Regions from separate parts of the Streptomyces durmitorensis genome, predicted to be linked through region 3. Evidence: predicted binding sites of a transcription regulator. Region 3 holds the regulator's gene; each other region holds the start of a gene.
The links. The regulator HrcA, encoded in region 3, represses chaperone genes, less so after heat shock. The targets are predictions, from matches to a motif close to TTNGCACTCNGNNNNNCNGAGTGCNAA.
Positions count from the first base shown of each region.

Region 1: groL (chaperonin GroEL) is a predicted target of HrcA. The motif match lies at 2,463-2,489, and genes of this name have one in related genera.
Region 2: groES (co-chaperone GroES) is a predicted target of HrcA. The motif match lies at 1,917-1,943, and genes of this name have one in related genera.

Region 1 covers NZ_CP097289.1:5,218,604-5,224,021, forward strand. Annotated here, with positions in the region: gene thrC (threonine synthase) at 16-1,323, shown strand; gene M4V62_RS23490 (MoaD/ThiS family protein) at 1,426-1,701, shown strand; gene M4V62_RS23495 (cold-shock protein) at 2,126-2,329, shown strand; gene groL (chaperonin GroEL) at 2,618-4,243, shown strand; gene M4V62_RS23505 (esterase/lipase family protein) at 4,356-5,418, opposite strand, start outside.
Region 2 covers NZ_CP097289.1:4,072,581-4,077,998, reverse strand. Annotated here, with positions in the region: gene M4V62_RS18085 (THUMP-like domain-containing protein) at 1-519, opposite strand, end outside; gene M4V62_RS18080 (polysaccharide deacetylase family protein) at 602-1,567, shown strand; gene groES (co-chaperone GroES) at 2,087-2,395, shown strand; gene groL (chaperonin GroEL) at 2,514-4,139, shown strand; gene M4V62_RS18065 (SDR family NAD(P)-dependent oxidoreductase) at 4,314-5,087, opposite strand; gene M4V62_RS18060 (MOSC domain-containing protein) at 5,180-5,418, opposite strand, start outside.
Region 3 covers NZ_CP097289.1:6,285,160-6,290,577, reverse strand. Annotated here, with positions in the region: gene M4V62_RS28035 (16S rRNA (uracil(1498)-N(3))-methyltransferase) at 1-86, opposite strand, end outside; gene M4V62_RS28030 (nitronate monooxygenase) at 83-1,180, opposite strand; gene dnaJ (molecular chaperone DnaJ) at 1,352-2,488, opposite strand; gene hrcA (heat-inducible transcriptional repressor HrcA) at 2,489-3,505, opposite strand; gene M4V62_RS28015 (MBL fold metallo-hydrolase) at 3,718-4,461, shown strand; gene M4V62_RS28010 (DUF3097 domain-containing protein) at 4,496-5,320, shown strand.

The DNA.
Region 1 (5,418 bases), 1.1 Mb from region 3:
AAGGGCCTCGCCTCCATGGCTGCGCAGACTGTCGGAACGTTCGAAAACACCCCCTCCACCACGGGTTCTGTGGACCTCGGCCCCGCATCGGGCCTTTCCTGCCGCGAGTGCGGCGAGCTGTACGCGCTCGGCCCGATCTTCGCCTGCGAGGCCTGTTTCGGCCCGCTCGAAGTCGCGTACGACCTGCCGACCGGTGACCCCGAGGCGCTCCGGAAGCAGATCGAGTCCGGCCCCGACAACATCTGGCGCTACGCGCCTCTGCTGCCCGTCCCCGCGGACGTGGCGTCCAAGCCGAACATCAACCCCGGCTGGACCAAGCTCGTCAAGGCCGACAACCTCGCGCGTGAACTCGGCGTCGAGCAGGGCAAGTTGTTCGTCAAGGACGACTCCGGCAACCCGACGCACTCGTTCAAGGACCGTGTCGTGGCGCAGGCCATCGAGGCGGCGCGCGCGTTCGGCTTCACCACCCTCTCCTGCTCCTCCACCGGCAACCTCGCCGGCGCCGTCGGTGCCGCCGCGGCACGCGCCGGCTTCCGCTCCTGCGTGTTCATCCCGCACGACCTGGAGCAGGGCAAGGTCGTCATGGCCGCGGTCTACGGCGGCGAGCTCGTCGGCATCGAGGGCAACTACGACGACGTGAACCGCTTCTGCTCCGAGCTCATCGGCGACCCGCTGGGCGAGGGCTGGGGCTTCGTGAACGTGAACCTGCGGCCGTACTACGGCGAGGGCTCCAAGACCCTCGCGTACGAGATCTGCGAGCAGCTGGGGTGGGTCCTTCCCGACCAGCTGGTGATCCCGATCGCCTCGGGCTCGCAGCTCACGAAGATCGACAAGGGGCTCAAGGAGCTCATCGCGCTCGGCCTCGTCGAGGACAAGCCGTACAAGATCTTCGGCGCGCAGGCCGAGGGCTGCTCGCCGGTGTCGACCGCCTTCAAGGCCGGGCACGACGTCGTCCGGCCGCAGAAGCCGGACACCATCGCCAAGTCGCTCGCCATCGGCAACCCCGCCGACGGGCCGTACGTCCTGGACATCGCGCGTCGCACGGGCGGTGCGGTGGAGGACGTGAACGACGAGCAGGTCGTCGATGCGATCAAGCTGCTCGCCCGGACCGAGGGGATCTTCGCGGAGACCGCCGGTGGTGTGACGGTCGGCGTCACGAAGAAGCTGATCGAGGCGGGCCTCATCGATCCCTCCCTGACCACGGTGGTCCTGAACACCGGTGATGGCCTCAAAACGCTTGACGCTGTCGCTGAGACTTCGCAGGCCACCGCTACCATCCGGCCCAGCCTTGACGCGTTCCGCGCCGCCGGGCTCGCCGACTAGCCGCCGTAGGGCCTGACCGCCGTCGTCGACGGCGGTCGTGGTCCGTCCTCGCGCAGTTCCCCGCGCCCCTGAAGGGGCCCCACACACCCCGAGGTGAAATCAATGAGCGTCAAGGTTCGCATCCCCACCATTCTTCGCACCTACACCGGCGGTCAGTCCGAGGTCGCCGCAGAGGGGGCGACCCTCTCCGAGGTCATCGCCGACCTGGAGGCCAAGCACGCCGGTATCGCGGCCCGTGTCCTGGACGACCAGGGCAAGCTGCGGCGCTTCGTGAACGTGTACGTGAACGACGACGACGTCCGTTTCGAGCAGGGCCTTCAGACCGCGACGCCGGACGGCGCGGGGGTCTCGATCATTCCCGCCGTCGCCGGTGGTTGATCCTTTAAAGAAACACCCTGCGTAATCTTCATTGCCCCCTCCGCGAGAGAAGCGGAGGGGGCAATTCCATGTGGTTGAGCGCGGTACAGTTGGGAAGCGAGCTTCCCCGTTTGTGCCGAGCGCATATACGAAGTCGCCCCGAGGGCGACAAGAAGTAGCCAAAGTGCACTGCCCATTTGCCCTTCTCGTGGCATTTGTCTGGCCCGACTTGCCCTGAACTCCGGTAAATCCTCCGCATATTTCCGATCAGGCGTGCCCAGAATTCTCGTCCGATTGACCTGTTGCAGAGGGCAGTTGGACAGATACATTCAGCCGCGGTCGACGCGTTCCGGCGCACGCCTCCACAACCCATTGGGGGGGTGAGGTCTGACCCGGGTCCGCGAAGTGCGGGTCCGTGCAAGGGCCAGTAATAGGGGAGTTAGGCATGGCTCAGGGCACCGTCAAGTGGTTCAACGCGGAGAAGGGGTACGGCTTCATCGCGGTCGACGGTGGTGCGGATGTTTTCGTCCACTACAGCGCGATTCAGATGGACGGCTACCGCACCCTTGAAGAAGGTCAGCGAGTTGAGTTCGAGATCTCGCAGGGCCAGAAGGGTCCGCAGGCGGACATGGTCAAGCTCGCCGTCTGATCTCGGCGCGATCGGCCAGCGACTTAGCGAGTGACGAAGGGCCCGTATCCCCACAGGGGGTGCGGGCCCCTCGTACGTCTGGGATCCGTGAGAGGCGCTTGCACTCGCAGGGGTCGAGTGCTAATCATTGGGCTTAGCACTCTCCGAGTGAGAGTGACAGAACTTGGATCGGGTCGGTGAGGCCCGCAGGCCGGGTGGGGCAAGGAACCACAAGGCTTGCAGGCCGTCCGTCGCGGGCGCTGGCGCGATCCGGAAGCATGCCACCCCTGTCCGGGAGGACCACTTCACATGGCCAAGATCATCGCGTTCGACGAGGAGGCACGGCGCGGCCTCGAGCGCGGCATGAACCAGCTCGCCGACGCCGTCAAGGTGACCCTGGGCCCCAAGGGTCGCAACGTCGTCCTCGAGAAGAAGTGGGGTGCCCCCACGATCACCAACGATGGTGTTTCCATCGCCAAGGAGATCGAGCTCGAGGACCCGTACGAGAAGATCGGCGCCGAGCTGGTCAAGGAGGTCGCGAAGAAGACGGACGACGTCGCCGGTGACGGCACGACGACCGCGACCGTCCTGGCGCAGGCGCTGGTCCGCGAGGGCCTGCGCAACGTAGCCGCCGGTGCCAACCCGATGGCCCTCAAGCGTGGCATCGAGAAGGCCGTCGAGGCCGTCTCGGGCGCCCTGCTCGAGCAGGCCAAGGACGTGGAGACCAAGGAGCAGATCGCTTCGACCGCCTCCATCTCCGCCGCCGACACCCAGATCGGCGAGCTCATCGCCGAGGCGATGGACAAGGTCGGCAAGGAAGGCGTCATCACCGTCGAGGAGTCGCAGACCTTCGGTCTTGAGCTTGAGCTCACCGAGGGCATGCGCTTCGACAAGGGCTACATCTCGGCGTACTTCGCCACCGACATGGAGCGTATGGAGGCGTCGCTCGACGACCCGTACATCCTGATCGTCAACTCGAAGATCTCGAACGTGAAGGACCTCCTTCCGCTCCTCGAGAAGGTCATGCAGTCCGGCAAGCCGCTGCTGATCATCGCCGAGGACGTCGAGGGCGAGGCCCTGTCGACCCTGGTCGTCAACAAGATCCGTGGCACCTTCAAGTCCGTCGCCGTCAAGGCCCCGGGCTTCGGTGACCGCCGCAAGGCCATGCTCGGCGACATCGCCATCCTCACCGGTGGCACCGTCATCTCCGAGGAAGTCGGCCTCAAGCTGGAGAACGCGGGCCTCGACCTCCTGGGCCGCGCCCGCAAGGTCGTCATCACCAAGGACGAGACCACGATCGTCGACGGCTCCGGTGAGAGCGACCAGGTCCAGGGTCGCGTCAACCAGATCCGCGCCGAGATCGAGAACTCGGACAGCGACTACGACCGCGAGAAGCTGCAGGAGCGCCTGGCGAAGCTCGCCGGCGGTGTTGCGGTCATCAAGGCCGGTGCCGCGACCGAGGTCGAGCTCAAGGAGCGCAAGCACCGCATCGAGGACGCCGTTCGCAACGCGAAGGCCGCCGTCGAAGAGGGCATCGTCGCCGGTGGTGGCGTGGCCCTCATCCAGGCCGCCGCTGTCTTCGAGAAGCTTGAGCTCGAGGGCGACGAGGCCACGGGTGCCGCCGCTGTGAAGCTGGCCCTGGAGGCCCCGCTGAAGCAGATCGCGGTCAACGCCGGCCTTGAGGGTGGCGTCATCGTCGAGAAGGTCCGCAACCTTCCCATCGGCCACGGCCTGAACGCCGCGACCGGTGAGTACGTCGACATGATCGCCGAGGGCATCCTCGACCCGGCGAAGGTCACGCGCTCTGCCCTGCAGAACGCCGCGTCCATCGCCGCACTGTTCCTCACCACCGAGGCCGTCATCGCCGACAAGCCGGAGAAGGCGGGCGCTGCCCCGGCCGGCGGCGGCATGCCGGGCGGTGACATGGACTTCTGATCCGCCTCTGGCTGATCAGCGGTTCATCGCTCCACGCGAACCGAGGGCGGCACTCCTTCTCACGAAGGGGTGCCGCCCTCGGGCGTTTTCCGGGAGCCGGGAGCGGTGCGGGCTACGGCAGGCGGTCCAGGATCCAGGTGCAGAGTTCTTCCGTGACCAGGGTGTGGCCCTCGTTCTGGGAGGCGCAGAGGTACTCGTCCAGTTCGCTGTCCTCGGAGTCCGCGACCGGGTCGTACAGCTTGCTGTGGTCGTCGATCTCGCGCAGGGCGATGGCGCTGACCGACGGGACGAAGCAGTGCTCGCGGATCTCCGCCTCCGAGCCGAGGCCGATGAGCGCCGGGATCTTGTCGAGCTCGTCGGCCAGGATGCCGAAGCCCTCCAGGGTGCCGCCGGGTGCGCCGTCGATCTCGGGCAGGGCCGAGGTGTGGATCTTCGGCTTGCGCAGGGTCACCACCCGTAGCTGGGCGATCAGTTGGTCCACCCCGGCGGACTGGGTGTAGAGGTTGGTGCCCGTGATGGCCAGGCCCTTGCCGCGGAAGGCCCGCTCACCCGCCGGGACGCCGTTGCTCTCGCCGGTGCGCACGCCGTTGGCCACGCCGATCTTGTGCGGGTGCCGCGGCCAGCTGCCGACCCGCTCCAGCTCCGCGAGGAACTCGGTGCGCTCCTTGTCGGTCTCCGGGGTGTCGTCCCACTCCGCGATGTGCTGCCACAGCAGCTGCCGCGCCGCCGTGCTGTTCATCTGCGTCGAGAACGAGTCGTTCAGGCGCCGGATGTAGTGCGCGAAGGCCTGGAGCGCGAGGGGGATCCAGGCGCCCCGGTGCGGGCTGTCGTAGGAGAAGTACAGCGTCGTCTCGTGCTCGTCGCCGTCGTGCTCCATCTTCGCAAGGGCGTACCGCGCGACGAGGCCGCCCATGCTGAAGCCGCCGACCGTCAGCCGGTGTTCGCCCGTGCGCCGCCGGATCGCCTCCTGGATCGCGGCCTTGGCCACCACCGCGTTGTCCAGGATCGAGGCACTGCGCTCGTCGAAGCCGACCAGGATGACGTCCCTCTCGCGGGCCCGCAGTTCGCTGATGAACGCGTACGGGCCGCGCTCCAGGGTCTCCCAGGAGAAGTCGAGGTCGCTGGGCCCGATGTTGAAGCCGTCGGCGAGGATCACCGGGCGGCGCAGGCCCTGC
Region 2 (5,418 bases), 2.2 Mb from region 3:
CGTGTCGACCTCGGTGACATCGGCCTCGCGCACCTCGATGAGGCCGTCGAGCCCAAGCGCCTCCGCGTTCGCGCGCGCCACCGCGCAGGTCAGCGGGTCACGGTCCACGGCGAGGACGGCGATCCCAGCGCGCGCGAGGGCGATCGCGTCACCGCCGATGCCGCAGCAGAGATCGGCCACGCTCCGTACGCCGAGGGACCTGAAGCTCTCGGCGCGGTGCACGGCCACGCTCGTGCGGGTCGCCTGCTCGACACCGTTCGGCGTGAAGAACATCCGCCCCGCGTCCTGCGCGCCGAACTTCGCCACCGCCCGCCGCCGCAGCCGCGCCTGCGCGAGCACCGCCGTGACCAGCTCCGCCGGGTGCTCGCGGCGCAGTCGGGTGGCGACGGCCAGCTCCCGGGCCGGATCGGCTTCGCGCACCTCGTCGAGATCGAGCAGGGCCCGGCCTTCGGCGGTGAGCAGCGCGGAGAAGGAGGTCAGGGCGGTCGAGTCGCGGTCGAGGTCGTTCACCCGGCCCATTGTGGGCCAGTCGGTGGATGGTGCGCGCCCGGCGGCGGTGTCGGCCCGTCAGCAGGGCTTTGAGCTGCAAAGATCCGGCGCCATGCAACTAGTACGACAAAACGACAAATTCAGGGCGAGACGGAAGGCGCGGAGGCCTGTCCCGGCCCGGGTCCCGGCCCGGGTCAGGGGCCGGGTACGGGCCGGGGCGGCCGTGCTCACCGTCGCCGCGATCGCCTCCGGCTGTGCGTCGGGCGCCGACGGCGGGGCGAATCCCGCCCCCGGTCAGCAGCGCCTGGACGCGCCGCCCGCCCGCGCCCTCGACTCCTACGCCCAGAAACTCCGCGTCGCCCAGGTCGCCCGCGCCGCCGCCGCGAAGCGCTGGGGCCTGGCGAAGACCCCGCTGACCGCGCCGGCCGCCCCGGCCGTGAAGCCGAAGATCACCACCCGCAAGGGATTCGAGGTCAAGGGGCAGGCGGGGCTGCCGCCCGTCTTCACGACCATCCCGACCAAGAAGAAGATCGTCTTCCTGACCATCGACGACGGCGCCGAGAAGGACCCGGCGCTGCTCAAGATGATGAGCGACCTGAAGATCCCGTACACCGCGTTCCTCAGCGACTACCTGGTCAAGGAGGACTACGGCTACTTCAAGAAGATGCAGTCCCGCGGGGTCGCGCTGAACAACCACACCCTCAACCACCGCTACCTGCCGGGGCTTTCGTACGAGGGTCAGCGCCGCGAGATCTGCGGCATGCAAAACGTCATCCACAAGCGCTACGGCAAGCGGCCCGAGCTCTTCCGCCCGCCGTACGGCAACTACAACGTGGATTCGCTGCGCGCCGCCAAGTCCTGCGGCATCAAGGCGGTCCCGCTGTGGGCCTCCGAGGCCTTCCCCCACCGCATGGACTGGCGCGAGTGGGACAAGGACCTGCACCCCGGCGACATCATCCTCACGCACTTCCGGGGGCGCGAGGACTGGAAGGGCACGATGCCGGACATGGTCCGCAAGGTCATGAAGACCGTCACCGACAAGGGGTACGCGGTGGCCAGGCTGGAGGACTACCTGTGACGGGGCGGGCGCGGGCGCACCGCTACTTCGCCGCGGCCCTCGCGGCGGGCGTGCTCGCGCCCGCGCTGCTCACGGGGTGCGCGCAGTCGGTGGACCCGATCGAGCGGTTGGGGAGGAAGGCGGCGGAAAAGGTCCCGAAGCGAAAGCCGATGGACGACCGCTGTGGGCAGGCGTTCCGCACGGCGGAACGGGTGGGCACAGCCCCACCTGCAGGGCCACCAAAAACAGGGCAGATCCCAGCTTCGGGCAAGGAACTCCCTGACCATGAGAAGCGTTGCCCGGACACGGGCGAGACCCCGCCCGCACCGCGGGATGACGCCTCGCCCCGCTGAGCCAGCCGCCAGGCGAATTAGCAGTCCGCTTGACCGAGTGCTAATCGTCGTCCTAGTCTCGGCCTTGGCACTCACCACTGGAGAGTGCCAACAGCGACGGGCAGGTCCGGCACCCGCGACGACGGATCCACCTGGTCGCCACCCCAGACTGTTAACCCCGTAGATCTCCGAAGGGGGAGACCGGATCGTGACGACCGCCAGCTCCAAGGTTGCCATTAAGCCGCTCGAGGACCGCATTGTGGTCCAGCCGCTCGACGCCGAGCAGACCACGGCCTCCGGCCTGGTCATTCCGGACACCGCGAAGGAGAAGCCCCAGGAGGGTGCTGTCCTCGCCGTGGGCCCGGGGCGCTTCGAGAACGGCGAGCGCCTGCCGCTCGACGTCAAGGTCGGCGACGTCGTTCTGTACAGCAAGTACGGCGGCACCGAGGTGAAGTACAACGGCGACGAGTACCTCGTCCTCTCGGCTCGCGACGTGCTCGCGATCGTCGAGAAGTAATTCACCTGCTTCACCAGATTTACTTTTTTGAGCTGCGCCCCTGGTCACCCCGCTGATTGCCGGGCGGCGAGGGGCGCAGCTCGTTAAACCCGAGTTTCGAGAGGGCTGAACCGCTCCCATGGCGAAGATCCTGAAGTTCGACGAGGACGCCCGTCGCGCCCTCGAGCGCGGCGTCAACAAGCTTGCCGACACGGTCAAGGTGACGATCGGCCCCCGCGGCCGCAACGTCGTCATCGACAAGAAGTTCGGCGCACCCACCATCACCAACGACGGCGTCACCATCGCCCGTGAGGTCGAGGTCGAGGACCCGTACGAGAACCTCGGCGCGCAGCTCGTCAAGGAGGTGGCGACCAAGACCAACGACATCGCGGGTGACGGCACCACCACCGCGACGGTCCTCGCCCAGGCCCTGGTCAAGGAAGGCCTGCGCAACGTAGCCGCCGGCGCCTCCCCGGCCGCCCTGAAGAAGGGCATCGACGCCGCGGTCAAGGCCGTGTCCGACGAGCTCCTCTCGACCGCGCGCCCGATCGACGACAAGGCCGACATCGCGGCCGTCGCCGGTCTGTCCGCCCAGGACCCGCAGGTCGGCGAGCTCATCGCCGAGGCGATGGACAAGGTCGGCAAGGACGGTGTCATCACCGTCGAGGAGTCCAACACCTTCGGCCTGGAGCTCGACTTCACCGAGGGCATGGCCTTCGACAAGGGCTACCTGTCCCCGTACATGGTGTCCGACCAGGAGCGTATGGAGGCCGTCCTCGACGACCCGTACATCCTGATCCACCAGGGCAAGATCTCCTCCATCCAGGACCTCCTGCCGCTGCTCGAGAAGGTCATCCAGACCAACGCTTCGAAGCCGCTCCTGATCATCGCCGAGGACGTCGAGGGCGAGGCCCTGTCGACCCTGGTCGTGAACAAGATCCGTGGCACCTTCAACGCCGTCGCGGTGAAGGCCCCCGGCTTCGGCGACCGCCGCAAGGCCATGCTCGGTGACCTCGCCACCCTCACCGGCGGCACCGTCATCGCCGAAGAGGTCGGCCTCAAGCTCGACCAGGTCGGCCTGGACGTGCTCGGCACCGCGCGCCGCGTGACCGTCACCAAGGACGACACCACTGTCGTCGACGGCGGCGGCGACGCCTCCGAGGTCGCGGGCCGCGTCAACCAGATCAAGGCCGAGATCGAGTCCACGGACTCGGACTGGGACCGCGAGAAGCTGCAGGAGCGCCTGGCGAAGCTCGCCGGTGGTGTCTGCGTGATCAAGGTCGGCGCCGCGACCGAGGTCGAGCTCAAGGAGAAGAAGCACCGTCTGGAGGACGCCATCTCCGCGACCCGCGCCGCGGTCGAGGAGGGCATCGTCTCCGGTGGTGGCTCCGCTCTGGTGCACGCCGTCAAGGTGCTCGAGGGCAACCTCGGCAAGGAGGGCGACGAGGCCACCGGTGTCGCCGTCGTCCGCCGCGCCGCCGTCGAGCCGCTGCGCTGGATCGCCGAGAACGCCGGCCTCGAGGGCTACGTCATCACCTCGAAGGTCGCCGAGCTCGACAAGGGCTTCGGCTTCAACGCCGCGACCGGCGAGTACGGCGACCTGGTCAAGGCCGGTGTCATCGACCCGGTCAAGGTGACGCGCTCTGCGCTCGAGAACGCCGCCTCTATCGCTTCGCTGCTGCTGACGACTGAGACCCTGGTCGTCGAGAAGCCGGCCGACGACGAGGGCGACGCCGCGGGCCACGGCCACGGTCACTCCCACTGACCCGCTGCCGCTGAGCTGAACCGAGGCCCGGTGCCCCCGCTTGGGGGCGCCGGGCCTCGGCGTTTTCGGATGCGCGTCTGCCGGGTTGTGCGCCGTTGCCGACCGCGGGTCGTGGTCCGTCCTCGCGCAGTTCCCCGCGCCCCTTGCGGGGCGCTCCCTGCGGGGCGTATCTCTCTACTGCGGGCCGTACTTCCTGCCCGTCCTGGACGTCACCCCGCCAAGCAGCGCCCTCGGCGTCACCTTCACCACGCCCATCAGGGCCTTGTACCTGGGGTCCGGGACGGAGAGGGTCTTGCCCCGCGCCAAGTCGGACAGCCCCGCCGCGACCAGCTTGTCCGCGTCGAGCCACATCCACTTGGGGATGTTGGACGTCCCCATCCCGGCGCGCTCGTGGAACTCGGTCCGTACGAATCCGGGGCACAGGGCCATCAGCCGCACCCCGGAGCCGGCCAGATCCTTCGCCGCGCCCTGCGTGAACTGCACGACCCACGCCTTCGACGCCCCGTACGTCCCGCGCGGCACGAACGCCGCCACCGATGCGACGTTCACGACGCCACCGCGGCCCCGCTCCCGCATCGACTCCGTCGCCGCCGACGTCAGCCGGAGCACCGCCTCGCAGTGCACCTTCAGCATCGTCAACTCGTCCTCGATCGACACCTCCAGGTACTGGCCCTTGTTGCCGAACCCGGCGTTGTTCACCAGGAGGTCGACCGCGTTCCTGCGGTCCGCGAGGCGCTTCTCGACGGCGGCGATACCGTCGTCGGTCGCGAGGTCCGCGGTGAGGACCTCCGCCTCGATGCCGTGCCGGTCGTGCAGTTCGGTCGCCTGTTCCCGCAGTCGCTCGGTGTTCCGTGCCACCAGGACCAGGTTGTGGCCGTCACCGGCGAGCCGCCGGGCGAAGGCCGCGCCGATACCGGCGGTCGATCCCGTAATCAGAGCCGTAGTCATGGACCAAGGCTAGTGAGATCCGAAGGCCGCTGTGTCGCCCGGACCGGCCCCTTGACCTGCTGCCTCGTCAAGTCGCCGGTCCCGAACGTCAGTTACGAGGCCTGCGAGCCGTACTTCGCCACATACTTCCGAGCCGTTTCGATCGCCTCGGGATGCAGCGCGTCCCCGGCGGCGAGCAGGCGCGGCAGCAACTCCCTCTCCGTCGTGACGGCTTTGAACTGGAGGGCGACGGTGACGTCGTGCTCCGGCCGGTGCACGACCTCGATCGTGTCGCCGCCCCGGATCTCGCCCGGTTCGATCACCCGCAGATAGGCGCCGGGAGCGCCCTGCT
Region 3 (5,418 bases):
CCATCGAGTACGTAGCGTCCGTCGCCGCCCGCGGCAGTCTTCTCGAAGGTCTCGAAGGTCTCGACGACGAAGACGGGCGCGGTCACGCCTGGCTCCCGGGCTCGGTCCCCTGCTGCCCTTCGGCCGCCAACGCGGCCTTCGCCTCGGCCAGTTCGGCCGCCAGGACCTCCACGAGCTGCCCGGCCTCGAGCTCCCGCGCCATGCGGTGTCCCTGCCCGGCCCACAGCGCCATGCCCTGCGCGTCACCGGCCTTGGCAGCGGCCTTGCGCAGGCCGCTGGTGAGGTGGTGGATCTGGGGGTAGGCGGCGGGGGCGTAGGGACCGTGCTCGCGCATGAAGCGGTTGACCAGGCCCCGCGCGGGGCGGCCGGAGAAGGCGCGGGTCAGTTCGGTGCGGGTGAACAGCGGATTGGTCATGGCCTGCTTGTGCAGGACGTTCGCGCCGGACTCCGGACAGACCAGGAAGGCCGTGCCGAGCTGCGCGGCGTCGGCGCCCGCGGCGAGTACCGCGGCGATCTGCGAGCCGCGCATCAGGCCGCCGGCCGCGACGATCGGGATCTGCACGGTGTCGCGCACCTGCGCGATGAGCGAGAGCAGGCCGAGCCCGGCGCCGTCCGTCTCGGGGTTGTCGCGGTGCGTGCCCTGGTGACCGCCTGCCTCGATGCCCTGCACGCACACGGCGTCGGCGCCGGACCACTGGGCGGTCTGCGCCTCTTCGGGCGTGGTGACGGTCGCGACGGTGATCGTGCCGACCCGCGCGAAGGCGTCGAAGACGTCGCGGGTGGGGCACCCGAAGGTGAACGACACCAGCGGCACCGGGTCCTCGACGAGGATCGCGAGCTTGGCGTCGTAGTTGTCGTCGCGGCCACTGTCCGGATCGCCGAGCTGCGTCTCGTACCAGGCGGCCTCACCGGCGAGCTGGTTGCGGTAGACGTCGACGGCGGCGGCATCGGCGTACTCGGGCTGCGGCATGAAGAGATTCACGCCGAACGGTCGGCTCGTGAGCCCCCGCAACTGTTTGATCTCCTGGTACATCCCGTCGGCGGTTTTGTACCCGGCGGCGAGATATCCGAGCCCCCCGGCCTCAGAAACGGCCGCGGCGAGCTGGGGGCACGAAGCGCCGCCCGCCATGGGGGCCTGCACGATCGGGAGGCGGCAAAGATCGGTCAGTGCGGAGGACATAACCGCATCGTGCCACGACCTTTGCGACCGACCGAATCGCGCCCCACGAGGGCCCCGTAAGGGGCGCGGGGAACGGCGCGAGCAACCAGAGACAGCCCGCGGACGAAGACGGCAAAGTGCCCCCGGCAGCGCGTATCCGCTGCCGGGGGCACCAAGCCACTGCTCAAGGCGCTACCGCCCGTTGAACGCATCCTTGAGGCGCGAGAACAGACCCTGCTGCCCCGGCTGGAACTGCCCCGTGGGCCGCTCCTCGCCGCGCAGCTGCGCCAGCTCCCGCAGGACCCGCTCCTGCTCCGCGTCCAGCTTGCTCGGCGTGAGGACCTCGACGTGCACGATGAGGTCGCCTCGCCCGCCGCCCCGCAGGTGCGTGATGCCCCTGCCGTGCAGCGGCACCGACTGTCCCGACTGCGTGCCGGGCCGGATGTCGACCTCCTCCAGGCCGTCCAGCGTCTCAAGGGGCACCTTGGTGCCCAGCGCCGCGGCCGTCATCGGGATGGTGACCGTGCAGTGCAGATCGTCCCCGCGCCGCTGGAACACGGCGTGCGGCAGCTCGTGGATCTCCACGTACAGGTCGCCGGCGGGGCCGCCGCCGGGGCCGACCTCGCCCTCGCCCGCGAGCTGGATCCGCGTGCCGTTGTCGACACCGGCGGGGATCTTCACGGTGAGCGTCCGCCGCGACCGGATGCGGCCGTCGCCGGCGCACTCGGGGCACGGGGTGGGCACGACCGTGCCGAAGCCCTGGCACTGCGGGCACGGCCGGGAGGTCATGACCTGGCCGAGGAAGGACCGCGTGACCTGCGACACCTCGCCGCGACCGCGGCACATGTCACACGTTTGAGCGGATGTCCCCGGGGCGGCACCTTCACCGCTGCAGGTCGTACAGACGACCGCCGTGTCGACCTGGATGTCCTTGGTGGTCCCGAAGGCCGCCTCGTCCAGGTCGATCTCGAGCCGGATCATGGCGTCCTGGCCACGGCGCGTGCGCGACCGGGGGCCACGCTGCGACGCCGTCCCGAAGAACGCGTCCATGATGTCCGAGAAGTTGCCGAAGCCACCGGCCCCGAAACCGCCCGCACCGCCGCCGCCCGCCTGGGACAGCGGGTCGCCGCCGAGGTCGTAGACCTGCTTCTTCTGCGGGTCGGACAACACCTCGTACGCGGCGTTGATCTCCTTGAAGCGCTCCTGAGTCTTCGGGTCCGGATTCACGTCCGGGTGAAGCTCACGGGCCAGCCTTCGGAAGGCCTTCTTGATTTCGTCCTGGGAAGCGTCGCGGCGCACGCCTAGTACGGCGTAGTAGTCCGTGGCCACTTACGACTCCGCCAGGATCTGTCCGACGTAACGTGCCACTGCGCGTACTGCTCCCATCGTTCCCGGATAGTCCATGCGGGTCGGGCCGACCACGCCGAGTTTGGCTACTGCCTCGCTGCCCGAACCGTAGCCGACGGAGACCACGGACGTGGAGCTGAGTCCCTCATGGGCGTTCTCGTGACCGATCCGTACGGTCATGCCCGAATCTGTGGCCTCGCCAAGCAACTTGAGCAGGACGACCTGCTCCTCAAGAGCCTCCAGGACGGGCCTGATGGTGAGGGGAAAGTCATGTCCGAAGCGGGTGAGATTGGCCGTTCCGCCGATCATCAGCCGCTCTTCGGTCTCCTCGACGAGGGTTTCGAGGAGGGTGGAGAGCACCGTCGCCACCGTGCCCCGGTCCTCCGCGTCGAAGGACTCCGTCATGTCCTGCACCAGCTGCGGCACGTCCGCGAAGCGGCGGCCCGCGACCCGGCTGTTGAGCCGCGCCCGCAGGTCCGCCAGCGAGGTCTCGCCGAACGGGGCGGGGCAGTCGATCATGCGCTGCTCGACCCGGCCCGTGTCCGTGATCAGGACGAGCATCAGGCGGGCCGGAGCAAGGGAGAGCAGCTCCACGTGCCGCACCGTCGACCGCGTGAGGGACGGATACTGCACGACCGCGACCTGCCGGGTCAGCTGCGCGAGCAGCCGCACCGTGCGCGCCACGACGTCGTCGAGGTCCACGGCGCCGTCGAGGAAGTTCTGGATGGCCCTGCGCTCCGGCGCCGCCATCGGCTTGACGCCCGCGAGCCGGTCGACGAAGAGGCGGTACCCCTTGTCCGTCGGGATGCGCCCCGCACTCGTATGAGGCTGGGCGATGAACCCTTCCTCCTCCAGTGCCGCCATGTCGTTGCGGACCGTGGCCGGTGAGACCCCGAGGCTGTGCCGCTCGGTGAGCGCCTTGGAGCCGACGGGCTCCTCGGTGCCGACATAGTCGTGGACGATGGCGCGCAGCACCTCGAGCCTGCGTTCATTGAGCATCCGCGCACACCTCCACCTTTTGCTTCACCTTTTGCCCTGAATCCTGCCTGCCCTGATGTCTCGCCTGGCACTCACCTGGGGCGAGTGCCAGCCTTCACCGGGCCCAGTGTACGGCCGCGAGGTACGACCCCGGCAAGGGCCGGACCACCTGTGTCGGTCCGAGGGGTGGGGCAGCGGCTGCCAAGCCGCCCGTGCGGGGCTAGCGTCGGCGTATGGACGTGGCACTGGCTTGGGACGAGGCGGGGTGGGAGCGGCTCGCGCCGCATGTGGGGCGGCGGCGGCTGCCGGTGTGGGACTGCACGGCGGGCCTCGTCGTCGGCGGCGATTCGGCGCTGATGATCGAGGCGGGGGCGACCCTGCGCGAGGGGGCCCAGCTGCGCACCCAGGCGCGCGGCATCCTCGGCGGTGCCCGCCGGGTCACCCACCTCGCCCTGACGCACCCGCACTTCGACCACGTCCTGGGCGCCGCGGCGTTCGCGGGCGTGGAGGTGTACGGCGCGGTCGGCATCGACACGCTCCTCACGAAGGGCCGCGACGAGCTGCGCGCATCGGCCGTCCGGCACGGGGTCGCCGCGGACGCCGCGGCGGAGGCCGCCGACCTGCTCGTCCGCCCGCACCACCTGGTGTGCGGGGAGTGGACGCTCGACCTGGGCGGCGGGGTGCAGGTCCTGCTCGCCAACGTCGGTCCCGGCCACTCGGGCCACGACCTGGCGGTCCTGGTCCCCGGCACGGACGGCTCTCCGGAGATCGTGTTCTGCGGCGACCTGGTCGAGGAGTCGGACGAACCGCAGGCGGGGGCGGACGCGGTCCCGAAGCGCTGGCCGGCGGCGCTCGACCGGCTCCTCTCCCTGGGCGGGGAGGACGCGTTGTACGTGCCGGGGCACGGAGCGGTGGTCGACGCGGCATTTGTCCGTGCGCAACGCGCCACACTGGCGGCCCGCTTCGGCGTGTCGTAGCCGGTCGTACGCCGTTTCTCCTATCGTCGTGCGAATGCGCCAGTACTCCGCAGACCTCACCCCGCCGTGGAAGAAGCCGAAGTCCGTGCCGGAGGTCGCCGCGGAGGCCGACCTCGTGGTGGAGGAGCTCGGCACCGGCTTCTGCGGGGCGGTGATCCGCTGCGAGAAGACGGCGGAGGGTCCGACGGTGACCCTGGAGGACCGCTTCGGCAAGCACCGCGTCTTCCCGATGACTCCCGGGGGCTTCGCCCTGGAGGGCCGGACGGTCACACTGGTCCGCCCGTCGGCAGCGTCTCCTCTTGTACGTCCCACACGAACCGCCTCTGGTTCGGTGGCCGTGCCGGGGGCGCGGGCCCGGGTCGCCCGTGCGGGGCGGATCTACGTCGAGGGGCGGCACGACGCGGAGCTCGTCGAGCGGGTGTGGGGCGACGACCTGCGGATCGAGGGCGTGGTCGTCGAGTATCTGGAGGGCATCGACGACCTCCCGGCGATCGTCGCTGACTTCTCCCCCGGCCCCGACGCGCGGCTCGGCGTCCTGGTGGACCACTTGGTGCCCGGCTCCAAGGAGTCGAGGATCGCGGCGCAGGTGAGTTCGCCGTCGGCGCTGGTGGTGGGGCACCCCTACATCGACGTGTGGGAGGCGGTGAAGCCGTCGTCGGTGGGCATCGAGGCGTGGCCCCGCGTCCCACGGGGCCAGGACTGGAAGACGGGCGTCTGCGAGGCGCTGGGCTGGCCCCTGAACACGGGCGCCGCGTGGCAACGGATCCTGGGCTCGGTGCGGAGCTACCGGGATCTTGAGCCGGCGCTGCTGGGCCGCGTGGAGGAACTGATCGACTTCGTCACGGCACCCGAGTCCTAGCCCGCCGTAACTGGCCGTGGGCCCTGATCCCGTGCTACACCGCCGCTGCGCGGCGGATCTTTCCCGCCCACCCACCCGATTGCCCCGCGGTTGCTCGT